DNA from 3 places in the Cytobacillus spartinae genome. Region 1 is predicted to be linked to each of the others. Evidence: predicted binding sites of a transcription regulator. Region 1 holds the regulator's gene; each other region holds the start of a gene.

What was found. The regulator Rex, encoded in region 1, represses fermentation and respiration genes when NADH is low (regulators of the CRP and FNR family bind a similar motif). The targets are predictions, from matches to a motif close to TTGTGAAATATTTCACAA.
Region 2: the regulator Rex is predicted to act here: its motif matches at 2,267-2,284, upstream of nirB (nitrite reductase large subunit NirB).
Region 3: the regulator Rex is predicted to act here: its motif matches at 2,384-2,401, upstream of ACFYKX_RS16345 (cytochrome c oxidase subunit 2A).

The regions. Positions count from the first base shown of each region.
Region 1 is NZ_JBIACK010000022.1:4,991-9,282, forward strand. Features, by position in the region: gene ACFYKX_RS25730 (ABC-F family ATP-binding cassette domain-containing protein) at 1-794, opposite strand, end outside; gene moaC (cyclic pyranopterin monophosphate synthase MoaC) at 992-1,486, shown strand; gene ACFYKX_RS25740 (redox-sensing transcriptional repressor Rex) at 1,517-2,173, shown strand; gene ACFYKX_RS25745 (twin-arginine translocase TatA/TatE family subunit) at 2,274-2,462, shown strand; gene tatC (twin-arginine translocase subunit TatC) at 2,575-3,321, shown strand; gene ACFYKX_RS25755 (EAL domain-containing protein) at 3,369-4,292, opposite strand, start outside.
Region 2 is NZ_JBIACK010000001.1:258,126-262,417, forward strand. Features, by position in the region: gene ACFYKX_RS01240 (acyl-CoA dehydrogenase family protein) at 1-490, shown strand, start outside; gene ACFYKX_RS01245 (fatty acid--CoA ligase) at 611-2,179, shown strand; gene nirB (nitrite reductase large subunit NirB) at 2,393-4,292, shown strand, end outside.
Region 3 is NZ_JBIACK010000008.1:150,848-155,139, forward strand. Features, by position in the region: gene ACFYKX_RS16330 (chemotaxis protein CheX) at 1-362, shown strand, start outside; gene ACFYKX_RS16335 (SDR family NAD(P)-dependent oxidoreductase) at 403-1,176, opposite strand; gene ACFYKX_RS16340 (methionine aminopeptidase) at 1,887-2,096, shown strand; gene ACFYKX_RS16345 (cytochrome c oxidase subunit 2A) at 2,583-2,732, shown strand; gene ACFYKX_RS16350 (cytochrome c oxidase subunit II) at 2,758-3,234, shown strand; gene ACFYKX_RS16355 (b(o/a)3-type cytochrome-c oxidase subunit 1) at 3,234-4,292, shown strand, end outside.

The sequences.
Region 1 (4,292 bases):
TATTGTTTCATATCACGTTCATAATTCTCTGCTTTTTGGTCAAGGTAAGCACTATAGTTTCCAGTAAACTTTGTAATTTGCTTACGGGATATCTCGTATACTTGATTGACGACTTTGTCTAGGAAATATCGGTCATGGGAAACAATTAAAATGGCTCCATGATATCCTTGTAAATACTGCTCAAGCCAGGAAAGCGTATCGATATCTAAATGGTTTGTCGGCTCGTCTAAGATTAGAATATCAGGCTTTTTTAATAGCAGCTTACCTAGAGCTAATCTTGTCTTTTGCCCACCGCTTAAGCTATCTATTTTAGTCGAGTAATCAAAGGAATGGAAGTTAAGTCCGTGAAGAACAGAACGAATATCTGATTCGTACTGATAACCACCATTTTCTTTAAATTGAACTTGCAATAGATCGTACTCTTTTAGAATCCGTTCGTATTCACTCGACTGAAAGGAAGAAGGGTCAGACATGGCTTCTTCGAGTTTACGGAGTTCTTTCTCTTGGCGTCTAAGGTTTTCAAATACAGTAAGCATTTCATCCCAAATGGAGAGACCTGACTCTAAACCGGTATTTTGAGCAAGATAACCAATGGTTACCTCTTTTGGCTTAATAATGTCCCCGCTGTCTTTAGACATATGCCCAGCAATGATTTTAAGTAGAGTTGATTTCCCCGCTCCATTCCTACCTACTAAAGCAATTCGGTCACGCGTTTGCACTTCTAGCTTTATATTCGTTAAAATAGGGTCAGCACCGTATGATTTTGATAATTGGTTCACTTGCAGTAATATCATAACTTTCACCTCTATATTTCTAGAGTTAGTTTAACGTAATAAAAGGAGTAGAGCAATAAAAGTAAATGAAAGGAATCGAATTCCTGTTAACTATCAATATTACGCAAAGCCGTAGTAAACTTTTATTGTGAAGGATAGTACAATCTTTACTTACAGAATGGGTAAAATAGTGTATGATTTGAGTGAGGTGTTGTAAGATGGGGGAATTTACCCACTTTAATAATGAAGGTAGAGCGAAAATGGTCGATGTGAGTGATAAAGTAGAGACAGTTCGAACGGCCATTGCTAACTCTAGTATAACGGTAAATAAAGAGATTTACGATCGAATTACCAATAATGAGATGAAAAAAGGAGATGTTCTAGCTGTAGCGCAAGTGGCTGGAATTATGGCATGTAAAAAAACATCAGAGATTATCCCAATGTGCCACCCTATTCCTTTGACTGGGATTGACATTTCATTCACATGGGAACAAGAAGAGGATCAATACACCCTTTTCATAGCAGCTTCTGTAAAGACAAAAGGGAACACGGGTGTGGAAATGGAAGCGCTAACAGCAGCATCTGCTTGTGCTTTGACTGTATATGATATGTGTAAGGCTGTAGATAAAGGAATGGTGATAGGTAAAACCTATCTAGTTGAAAAAACTGGCGGTAAAAATGGGGATTTTAAAAGAGAAGATAGATTAAAATAAGCCAATTAAAATACGGGCGGGGGATTTCGGATGAATAATGAAACAATGAAGATTCCGCAAGCAACGGCAAAGCGGTTACCTCTATATTATCGATTTTTAAAAAACCTTCACTCATCAGGAAAACAAAGAGTTTCTTCTGCTGAGTTAAGTGAAGCGGTGAAAGTAGATTCAGCAACAATCCGAAGGGATTTTTCGTATTTTGGAGCTTTAGGGAAAAAGGGTTATGGATACAATGTAAATTATCTACTATCTTTCTTCCGAAAAACGCTAGATCAAGATGAGTTAACGAAAGTAGCATTAATCGGTGTAGGTAACTTAGGTACAGCATTTTTAAATTACAATTTCTTAAAGAATAATAATACAAAAATTGAAGTCGCTTTTGACGTTGACCACGGTAAAGTAGGTACTAGTATAGGCGATGTTCCTATTCACCATATGGATGATTTAGAGAAGGTAATCGAGAAGGAAGATGTTCAAGTGGCTATTCTGACGGTTCCATCGACGTTTGCCCAGTCCATTACAGATCGTCTTGTACAAGTTAATGTAAAGGGAATATTAAACTTCACACCGGCAAGGTTAACAGTACCATCTTTCATTAGGGTCCATCATATTGATTTAGCTGTTGAATTGCAATCACTTGTTTATTTTCTGAAGCACTATGGCGTTGAAGCCGAGGATAGTGAATAAAATCACGAAAATCTAGTAAAGTGCAAAAAGAATTAACCAATATAAAATAGTTGAAGATAGTAATAAATCCGTTATGATAGAATGAGGGAGGTGAGGCAGGATGATGAATATCGGTATGGGAAGCCTCATACTTATTGTGTTCGTTGCTTTATTAATATTTGGTCCTAAGAAGTTACCTGAGCTAGGTAAAGCAGCAGGGAACACTTTACGTGAATTTAAAAACGCTACTAAAGGTTTAGCAGATGATGATGACGATACAAAAAAAGAAAATAAGAGCGACACAAATTAAATTTTTATACAAATAAAGGTGAGCTTAATTCCAGATTTTCATAAGTTTTATCCTTTATTAATTTATATGTACGGTGAATACTTATTTTTATGTGATGTTAGGATGAAATACAATGAGTCATAAAGATATGACGATGTTTGAACATATTGGCGAGTTAAGAAAACGGCTTGTTATTTCGGTCGTTTTCTTCTTCGTTGCAACAATTGCAAGTTTCTTTATTGCGGAGCCGTTAATCGTCTATTTGCAGAAAGCTGATGAAGCAAAAGAACTTACGATGAATGCGTTTCGTCTGACAGATCCAATCAAGATTTATATGCAATTTGCTTTTCTGATTGCATTTGTTATGACTTCACCCTTTCTTTTATATCAATTATGGGCTTTTATAAGTCCCGGCTTGTATGAAAAAGAGAGGAAAGTGACGCTAAGCTACATTCCAATATCCGTTATTCTATTTATTAGTGGTATTGCTTTTTCTTATTTTATTTTGTTTCCATTTGTCGTCGAATTCATGACGAGAATCGCAAACCGATTAGATATTAATCAGGTAATTGGAATTAATGAGTACTTTCAATTCCTATTCCAATTGACGATTCCATTTGGATTACTGTTTCAGCTACCCGTTATTATCATGTTTTTAACGCGATTAGGAATTGTGACACCTATGTACTTGGCAAAGGTTCGAAAATACGCTTACTTTATTCTGATTGTCATAGCAGCATTTATTACGCCACCTGAGCTTTTATCTCATATGATGGTTACAGTGCCGCTACTAATCCTGTACGAAGTGAGTATATTAATTTCGAGATTTGCTTATAAAAAAGCCCAGCAGGCTGAACAGATTTTAGAAGAGGAAATATAAACAATAAAGGCCATCAGAAGTAAAATTCTGATGGCCACTTTAATGTGTTAACTTATCTCTGTCGGTTGTTTAGCCCACTTAATCGCTCGAACTTGAATCTCGCCAATTTTCTCTTCTAGTTCTTCAGGGGGAAGGGGATGTCCAAAGAAATAACCTTGTATTTCAGTACAGTTATTTTTTTGTAAAATCACTACTTGATCCTCTTCCTCTACGCCTTCTGCAATAACTAGTAGGTTTAAATTTTGTGCCATTGTAATGATGGTCGAAACAATCGCAGCATTTGCCTGATTGCTTGCAATATCTTTTACAAAGGAACGATCAATCTTTAGACGGTCGATAGGTAGTACCTTTAGATAGTTGAGAGAGCTGTATCCAGTTCCAAAATCATCAATGCTTATTTTAATTCCAAGTTTTTTCAAATCATTTAGAACCGGAATCGCCTGTTTCACATCTATTGTCATGCTCTCCGTAATTTCTAGTTCTAGTAAATGCGGCTCAAGCCCGGTTTCTTCTAGGACAGAAGCAACCATATTGATAAGATTTGATTGTAAAAATTGCCTAGTAGATAAGTTCACAGATATAGACAAAGTAGGGAGACCATTGTTCTTCCATTCTGTCACTTGCTTACAAGCAGTTCTTAAAACAAATTCTCCAATCGGAACAATTAATCCGGTTTCCTCCGCTATTGGAATAAACTTTCCTGGTGAGATAAGTCCTTTTTCTGGATGGTTCCAACGAATGAGAGCCTCAACGCCTGTTAATTCTCCTGTTTGAACGTTAACCTTCGGCTGATAATATACCATGAACTCATTACGCTCAATGGCCTTTCGAAGATCATTTTCAAATACTAGTTCTTCGTAGGTTAGATCTTCAACAATAGGTGAATACAAGGAAAACGTATTCCCGAGTTCTTTAACCCTAAACATAGCGAAATTTGCATGTTTAATCAATGACTCCACATCTTCGCCATC
Region 2 (4,292 bases), on a different contig from region 1:
TCGTGTTCCTAAGGAGAATTTAATAGGTGAGGAAGGGAAAGGTTTCATCTATCTGATGGAAAAACTTCAACAGGAACGTCTATTAGTAGCTATCGCTGCCCAAGTTGCATCGGAAGAAATGTTAAGGATGACCATTGAATATGTGAAAAGCCGTGAAGCTTTTGGAAAACCAATCAGTCAGTTCCAAAACACTCAATTTAAAATTGCTGAAATGGCAACGGACATTGAGATGGGAAGAGCGTTTCTTGATCAACTCATTCTTGATCATATAAATGGCAGGGACATTGTTACAAAGGTATCGATGGCTAAATTTAAATTGACGGACATAGCTAAACAAATAGCAGCTGAATGCATGCAGCTTCATGGTGGATATGGGTATATGGAGGAATATGAGATTGCAAGAAGGTACCGTGATATTCCGGTTTCAAGTATTTATGCTGGTACAAATGAAATCATGAAGACGATAATTGCCAAGAATTTAGGGCTTTAAGGTAAATTCAGAATTTCGTCTATGCACGGTTTACTATTTTTTAAAGACATTACATGATACCAATAAGGCTTCAGCCGAGACATTACATGTTTAAATTAAATATAATAGGGGGAATATCGCATGACGATTACTATTGGAAAGATATTTGATTTAACCGTTAATAAGTATCCTAATAAAGAAGCACTTTATGATGTGAGAAAAGACCTTCGTTATACGTATAAAGAGTGGAGCATTGAAGTAACTAAATTAGCAAATGCCCTTCTAAATGAAGGGGTCAAAAAGGGTGACATTGTTTCGACTTACCTCTTTAATACAGAAGAGTTAGCAACAGCTTTCTTTGCATGTGCAAAGATTGGTGCTATTTTTAATCCTATTAACTTCCGATTAATGTCTGAGGAAGTAGCTTTTATACTAAATGATGCGAAGCCAAAGGTCGTATTATTTGAAAAAATGCTTGAATCTAGTATAAGTCCAATAGCTGAAAGATTCCCCCATACTTCGTTTTGGATCATTGATGATGGAGTACCATCTTACGCGAAAAGCTATCATGAAAAAGTAATTGAAGCACCAAATAATGAAATAGAAGCAGACATCCATGAAAATGATATTTATGCAATTATGTACACGAGCGGTACAACAGGTCGACCAAAAGGAGTCATCCATCGTCATCGAGAAATGGTGGAACAAAGCTTAATTGTGATAGGATCTACTAGACTTACACCAAGTGATAATGGACTTGTTACAGCTCCTATGTTCCATTGTGCTGAACTGCACTGTGCGTTTTTACCGAGGGTCCATGTAGGAGCCAAAAATACGATTCTCCACCACTTTGATCCAAAGGGTGTATTGCAATTAATCTCTACTGAAAAAATCACAAAGTTTTTTGCAGCTCCAACGATGTGGAATATGCTTCTCCAAGAGCCGTTAGACAACTATGATATATCCAGCTTAAAACTCGGTCTTTATGGAGCAGCACCAATGGCACCAGCACTAGTATATGCTTGTCAAAATCAATTAGGTATTTCTTTAGTTCAAGCTTATGGAATGACTGAAATGGGACCTGCCATTACTTTTTTAGATGAAGATGACCAGATTAGAAAAGCTGGCTCTGCAGGTCAGGCGTGTTTAAATCACGAAATAAGGATTGTAAGGCCTAAGGAAGATGGGCCTTCAGATCCAGACGATATTCTCCCAGCTGGTGAAGCAGGTGAGATCATCGTAAAAGGACCATGCATGATGAGTGGCTACTTTAATCGGAAAGAAGCTTCTGAAAAAGCGATGTTTAAAGGCTGGTACCATTCAGGGGATATCGGCTATCTAGATGAGGAAGGGTATCTATGGGTTAAAGACCGTGTCGACGATATGATTATCTCTGGTGGAGAGAATATTTATCCACGCGAGGTAGAAGATGTACTCTATGCCCAAGGTGGCGTACTTGATGTAGCGGTTATTGGGCAACCCGATGATCGTTGGGGTGAGAGTGTTACAGCGTTTGTCGTAAAAAAGGACCCTGCAATCACTGAAGCCGATCTTGATGAGTGGTGTAAAAACAGCGAGGAACTAGCAAATTACAAACGACCTAGAAAATATGTGTTTTGTGATGTTTTACCGAGGAATGCAAGTGGGAAAATTCAAAAGTTTGTTCTTAGAAAGCAATTGGAAGATCTATTCGCAAACGGAAAATCATAAAAACTAATACTTGTAAGGGAGGGTTTTCCTATTCGAGGAAAGCCCTTTTCTTATAACTTTTTTGAAAGCGGCTCCATTTTGAACTATTTGTGAATAACTTCACATAATTCAGTGGTTTGTGACAAACATCACAAGTTTTCACCATTCAAGCAGTTAAAATAGAGCTATCATAACAACAAACAATATTGATACATCCAGAGGAGGACTCAGGTCATGGAAAAGAAAAGACTAGTATTAGTTGGAAATGGGATGGCTGGAGTAAGAACGATTGAAGAGATTTTAAAAATTAATGCCGATGCATATCATATAACTATTTTTGGCGAAGAGTCATATCCGAACTATAATCGCATTCAATTATCAAATGTTTTACAAGGTGACATGACAGTTGAGCAAATGATCCTAAACGAATGGGATTGGTATAAAGAAAATAACATTGATCTCCATACGGGTGATCCTGTCGTTCATATAGACACGAACAATAAAATCGTTTTTTCAGAAAAAGGAAATAAGGTTCATTACGATCAATTGATTCTTGCAACAGGATCACGATCTTTTATTCTTCCAGTTCCAGGTGCTGATAAGGATGGTGTAACCGGCTTTAGAGATATACAAGATTGTGAAAAGATGATCAATGTATCGAGAAGCCATAAGAATGCCGTTGTAATCGGTGGAGGTTTACTTGGTTTAGAAGCAGCTAAAGGATTAGTACATCTTGGGATGAACGTTCATGTTGTTCATTTAATGCCACATCTGATGGAAAGACAATTGGATCCAACTGCATCAAACATGCTTCGAAGAGAACTTGAAGAACAAGGAATTAAATTTCTTTTAGAAAAGCAAACCGTTGAAATCTTAGGCGATCAAAAGGTAAAAGGTCTAAAGTTTAAAGATGGTTCTGAGATAGAGGCAGATTTAGTGGTAATGGCTGTGGGAATTCAAGCGAATTCAAAGCTTGCCAAAGATGCTGGAGTGACGGTCAACAGAGGGATTGTTGTCAATGATTTTATGGAAACCAGTGTGGATTCTGTATACGCAGTTGGGGAATGTGCGGAACATCGGGAAATTACGTATGGAATGGTAGCTCCTCTATACGAACAGGCAAAAGTTCTTGCTGAACATTTATGTGAGAAGGGAACAAAGCCATATGAAGGGTCAGTGGTAGGTACACAACTAAAAGTAGCAGGCATTGATTTATATTCTGCTGGTGAAATACTAGAGGATGCTTCGACTAAATCAATCATCATTCATAACGAATTTGAAGGCATCTATAAAAAGATATTAATTCGAAATAACAGGATTGTTGGAATCGTTTTATATGGTGACACAAAAGACAGTACAAAATTGTTCCGTATGCTAATGGAGAAAGAAGATATTAGTGGAAAGACAAGCAGTGCGATTTTAGGCTTGAGTAATGGTGAACAGGAATCACAAAGCGTAGCGGCTATGCCAGATTCAGAGCTGATCTGCGGATGTAATGGAGTGACGAAAGGTACGATTGTCGAAGCGATCAAGGGACAAGGGTTAACATCAGTGGATGAAGTAAGCTCTTGCACAAATGCGGGCCGCTCATGTGGTCGTTGTAAATCACTAGTTTCTGATATTCTTGCATTTACACTTGGTGACGAATTTGATCAAACTGCTCAGAAAAAAGCATTGTGTGGCTGTACTTCCTTGAGTCGAGATGAAGTCGTACTAGAAATAAAAGAAAAAGGACTTAACAGTATTAAAGAAGTTATGTACGTACTAGATTGGAAAAACGAAGAAGGCTGTTCAAAATGTCGACCTGCTCTAAATTATTATCTAGGAATGATATACCCAGAAGGTTATCAAGATGATCGGGATTCTAGATTAGTAAATGAAAAATTGCACGCAAATATTCAAAAGGATGGTACCTACTCGGTGGTTCCAAGGATGTATGGAGGGGTTACAACAGCGGAAGATTTGAAAAAAATCGCAGAAGTAGCTGAGAAATATCATGTTCCACTAGTTAAAATAACCGGTGGACAACGGATTGCGCTTTTAGGGGTAAAGAGAGAAGATTTAACAAGTGTTTGGGAAGAATTAGGTATGCCTTCTGGTTACGCTTATGGGAAAACGCTAAGAACAGTAAAAA
Region 3 (4,292 bases), on a different contig from region 1:
CTTTGTTTACACAGCCTTTTACACAACATTCTGTTGGTGTATTAATTGGAATGACCGGAGATGTAAGAGGTCGTATTATTATTGACGGGACAGAAGAAATCTTCGGTAAAATCGGAGAGGGCATGTTTGGAATGGTGCTAGAGGGAGATATGCTAGAATCATTCGCAGGGGAACTCGGTAATATGATTGCCGGAAATTTATCTACTACTATTGCCCAAAAAGGCTTTGAGATGGATATAACTCCTCCGACAGTATTTGTTGGTCAAACAAAGGTATATGGCTTTGAAAAAGCGTTTCGCTTACCGATACATATCCAAAATGCTGGCATTTTAGAAGTCATTCTAATGGTAGAATTAAAATAAAAAAATGACACCCAAAAGTGTCATTTTTTTATTTTAAGATTTAAAATCCATGAATAGTCATGCCACCATCTACAAACAGCGTTTGGCCGCTTACATAACTTCCAGCTTCTGATGACAAGAACACAACAGGACCAACAAGTTCTGGCAACTCACCTACTCTATTTAGTGGAGTAACCGCTAATATATCTGAAACATATTTTTCGTCCGCTAAAAGCTTCTCAGTTAATGGTGTTTTAAAATACCATGGGCCGATTGAATTTACATTAATATTGTATTGGCCCCACTCCAGTGCCAACACCTTTGTCATTTGGATCATTGCCGCTTTAGTAGCAGCATAAGCTACACCCGTTCTTAACGCAACATGCCCAGCAACTGAAGAAATAGAAATAATTCTACCTTTTGTCTCCTTTTCCTTCATGACTTTCCCTACTTCTTGAGACATCATAAATGCAGACTTAAGGTTTGTGTCCATAATGGTTTGCCATTCTTCGTCTGTTACCTCTAAAGCTTTTGATCGAATATTCATCCCTGCATTATTTACAAGAATATGAATATTACCCCATTCTTTTACAACAGCTTCCACACTTCTTTTTACATCTTCGCGATTCGTTACATCTGTCGGTAGCACTAAAGCTTTTCTTCCTTGCTTTTCAACTAAGCGAGCAGTTTCTTCTAAATCTTCTTTCGTTCTTGATAGGAGTGCCACATCGGCCCCTGCTTCCGCCAGCCCTACAGCAAGTGCCCGTCCTATTCCACGACCAGCTCCTGTTACAAGAGCAATTTGATTATCTACTCTAAACGAAGGTAAATACATGATTAATCACCCTTTATAAGTATGTATGCTATTTCAAAATAACAAATGAAACGAAAAAAAGAAAGAATAAAGGACTGACTATTTAAACTAATCTAAAATTTCACTCAAACTTAAACAAAAACACCGGATTAGTCCGGTGTAATTGAAGAATTGTAATCCTGTTGATTTTGAACTTCAATCCAAATTTTCTTTGAGACGTCACAGCCACAAGCCTTACATAAAACTTCTTCATTATAAATAAGCCTGCAGTGATCACAATAATACTTTTCCATATATATCCCTCTCGTTTCCTACATCTCCGTTTTATTATTTTATTACTCCTAATTTAATTTTGTGTCTACTCCCCGCTGATATAGAGGAATTTAATCATTTGGTGTGATTAATGGATTTATCAAAAAATATTAACCTTAAAAGGTACGATTAGAATATAATATGATAACTTTTGCTTCTACATTACTTTGAATCGTATTACCTTACGTTTTTTCGATCCAAATTCTATGAATAAAAATCAAGTTATTACAAAGATTAATAGTAAATGACTATTCTAACTTAGAAAGTTGGCTATGCGCACATTTCACATTTTATGTTGATACGTTAGGAAATACTCTCCAACCATAAAAAGCAAACAGTTCAGTCTTTTGTTTAGAGACCATATAAGATAAGTCAAAAACAACAAATGAACAAAACAGTTTAGTAAAGAGGTGAAATAATTGGGATTAATTGATGCTTTTAACGAGTGGATTTCGTCTAGGTATGAAAACCATATTTCTAAAATGGAGTTAGAAAACAGATGCCCAGATTGCTATGGTAAAGGTTTTCAACTTTACCCCCATGCAATAGAATTGGTTCCTTACGATGGGTTATATGATTGTCCTTCTTGTAACGGGTCAGGTTTGTTCACCAATGCATACGACGCATAGACCCAACATAGCATACCAAAATATAAACACCCTTAAAAGAAAAGGGAATAGACAACCGCCTAGTGATCTATGCGGTTTTTTTCTGTGCAATTAATTAGTTCTTTATAAAAAATTATTCTCAACAACTTTTATCACTGACCATCCTACACATAAAAAAACGTATCTAAATACCTGTTTTTTCAACCATAAAAGTCTAAGCTACAAGACTATCCTCCTATAAAACATGCTCAATGCAACCATCCTCGTTCAAGACATTCAAGAGTAAACACAATGATACTTTTACCTCCTTCACAAATTCTTCACATTTTCACCATGATACTTGTGACATAAATCACTGCCACATCAATTTTTCACTACTATCATAGTAAATACATAATAAATGAACAATTTGTGAAGTGTCTGAAACCTAATGGAATCTTCCATTTTGTTTTGTATTATGGGAATGTAATCATTTATATTTCTAAATCGGCGAAGGGAGTGAGTGTTGTGGCGAAAACGGAACTCAGTAATAAAACAAAAACTGAAATTGAGGATAGCTCTTCGTTAAAGGGGACGTTAGCTTCCGTTTTCTTATTAGGATTTATCCTAGTAATAACATGGGTGAGCGTTTACTTCTTATTCTTAGAACGTTTCTAAAAGATAGAAAGGGGATTTTAAAGCCATGCATATCCATAAGTTTGAAAAAATCTGGCTTACCTTCGGAATTGGTGCACTGATTGTTTTCCTTACAGTTTTAGGAGTTAGTGCATTCTACGTAGGGAATCAACCGCCAAGCTGTTTGGCAACTGTCAACCCTGAAAAAGTTGATACAACAGCTCCGTTTGATCAGCCAGGTCTAAAGAAAGTTGAAGGTAAAGATTGGGATTACGAATTAGTATTTGTTGCACAAGCTTTCGCTTACACACCAGGTGATGTTGAAGTTCCACTTGGAGCAAAAGTAAAAGTAATCGCTACTACAAAAGATGTTATCCACGGATTCCAAGTAGCTGGTACAAATATCAACATGATGCTAACACCAGGTTATATCAATGAAATAGTAACAACATTTGATAAAGCTGGAGAATACTTAATTTTATGTAACGAGTATTGTGGTACTGGTCACCACATGATGACTTCTAAAATAAGGGTGGTTGAATAATGATTAGCTCAATAACAGCTAACCAAAAAGTTGACCGCCGTGATGGTAAATTGGCAATGGCCCACTTTTATGTGGCATTCATTGCTTTAGCATTAGGCGGACTTGCTGGTTTATTACAAGTATTAGTTCGTTCAGGAAAATGGGAATTACCTTTTGGTATTGGATATTATCAAGTTTTAACGGTTCATGGTGTACTTTTAGGTCTTGTACTTACTACTTTCTTCATTCTAGGTTTCCAATTTGCAGCTGTAAGCCGTACGGTAGGGGCACTTTCTAATGGTGCTCGTCAAGTTGGTTGGATTGGCTTCTGGGTCATGACGATTGGTACTGCAATGGCAGCTGTAATGATTTTACTTAATGAAGCTTCTGTTCTATTTACATTCTATGCACCTTTACAAGCACACCCAATTTTTTATATTGGCTTAACTTTAGTCGTTGTAGGTAGCTGGTTAGCTGGCGGGGCAATGCTTTCAGCTTATACGAAATGGAAAAGAACAAACCCTGGTAAACCGAGTCCACTTTTAACATTCATGGTTGTTGTAAATACAATGCTTTGGATTGTTGCAACAATCGGTGTGGCTGCTACTGTTCTTTTACAGCTTCTTCCTTGGTCTTTAGGACTTGTGGAAAGAGTTGATGTAACAATTAGTAGAACTCTATTCTGGTATTTTGGACATCCACTAGTTTATTTCTGGTTATTACCTGCTTATATGTGTTGGTATGTTGTTATTCCAAAAGTAATCGGTGGAAAAGTATTCTCAGATTCTCTTGCACGTATGTCATTTATTTTATTCTTACTATTCTCCATTCCTGTTGGTTTCCACCATCAGTTAATGGAACCTGGTATTGATCCAGCTTGGAAGTTCTTACAAGTAATCTTAACTTTCTTAGTAGTTATTCCATCATTAATGACTGCATTCTCACTATTTGCTACATTCGAAACATTTGGCCGCTCTAAAGGAGCAACAGGTCTTTTTGGATGGTTAAAGAAACTTCCTTGGGGAGATGCTAGATTCGTTGTACCATTCATTGGTATGTTAGCATTTATCCCTGCAGGT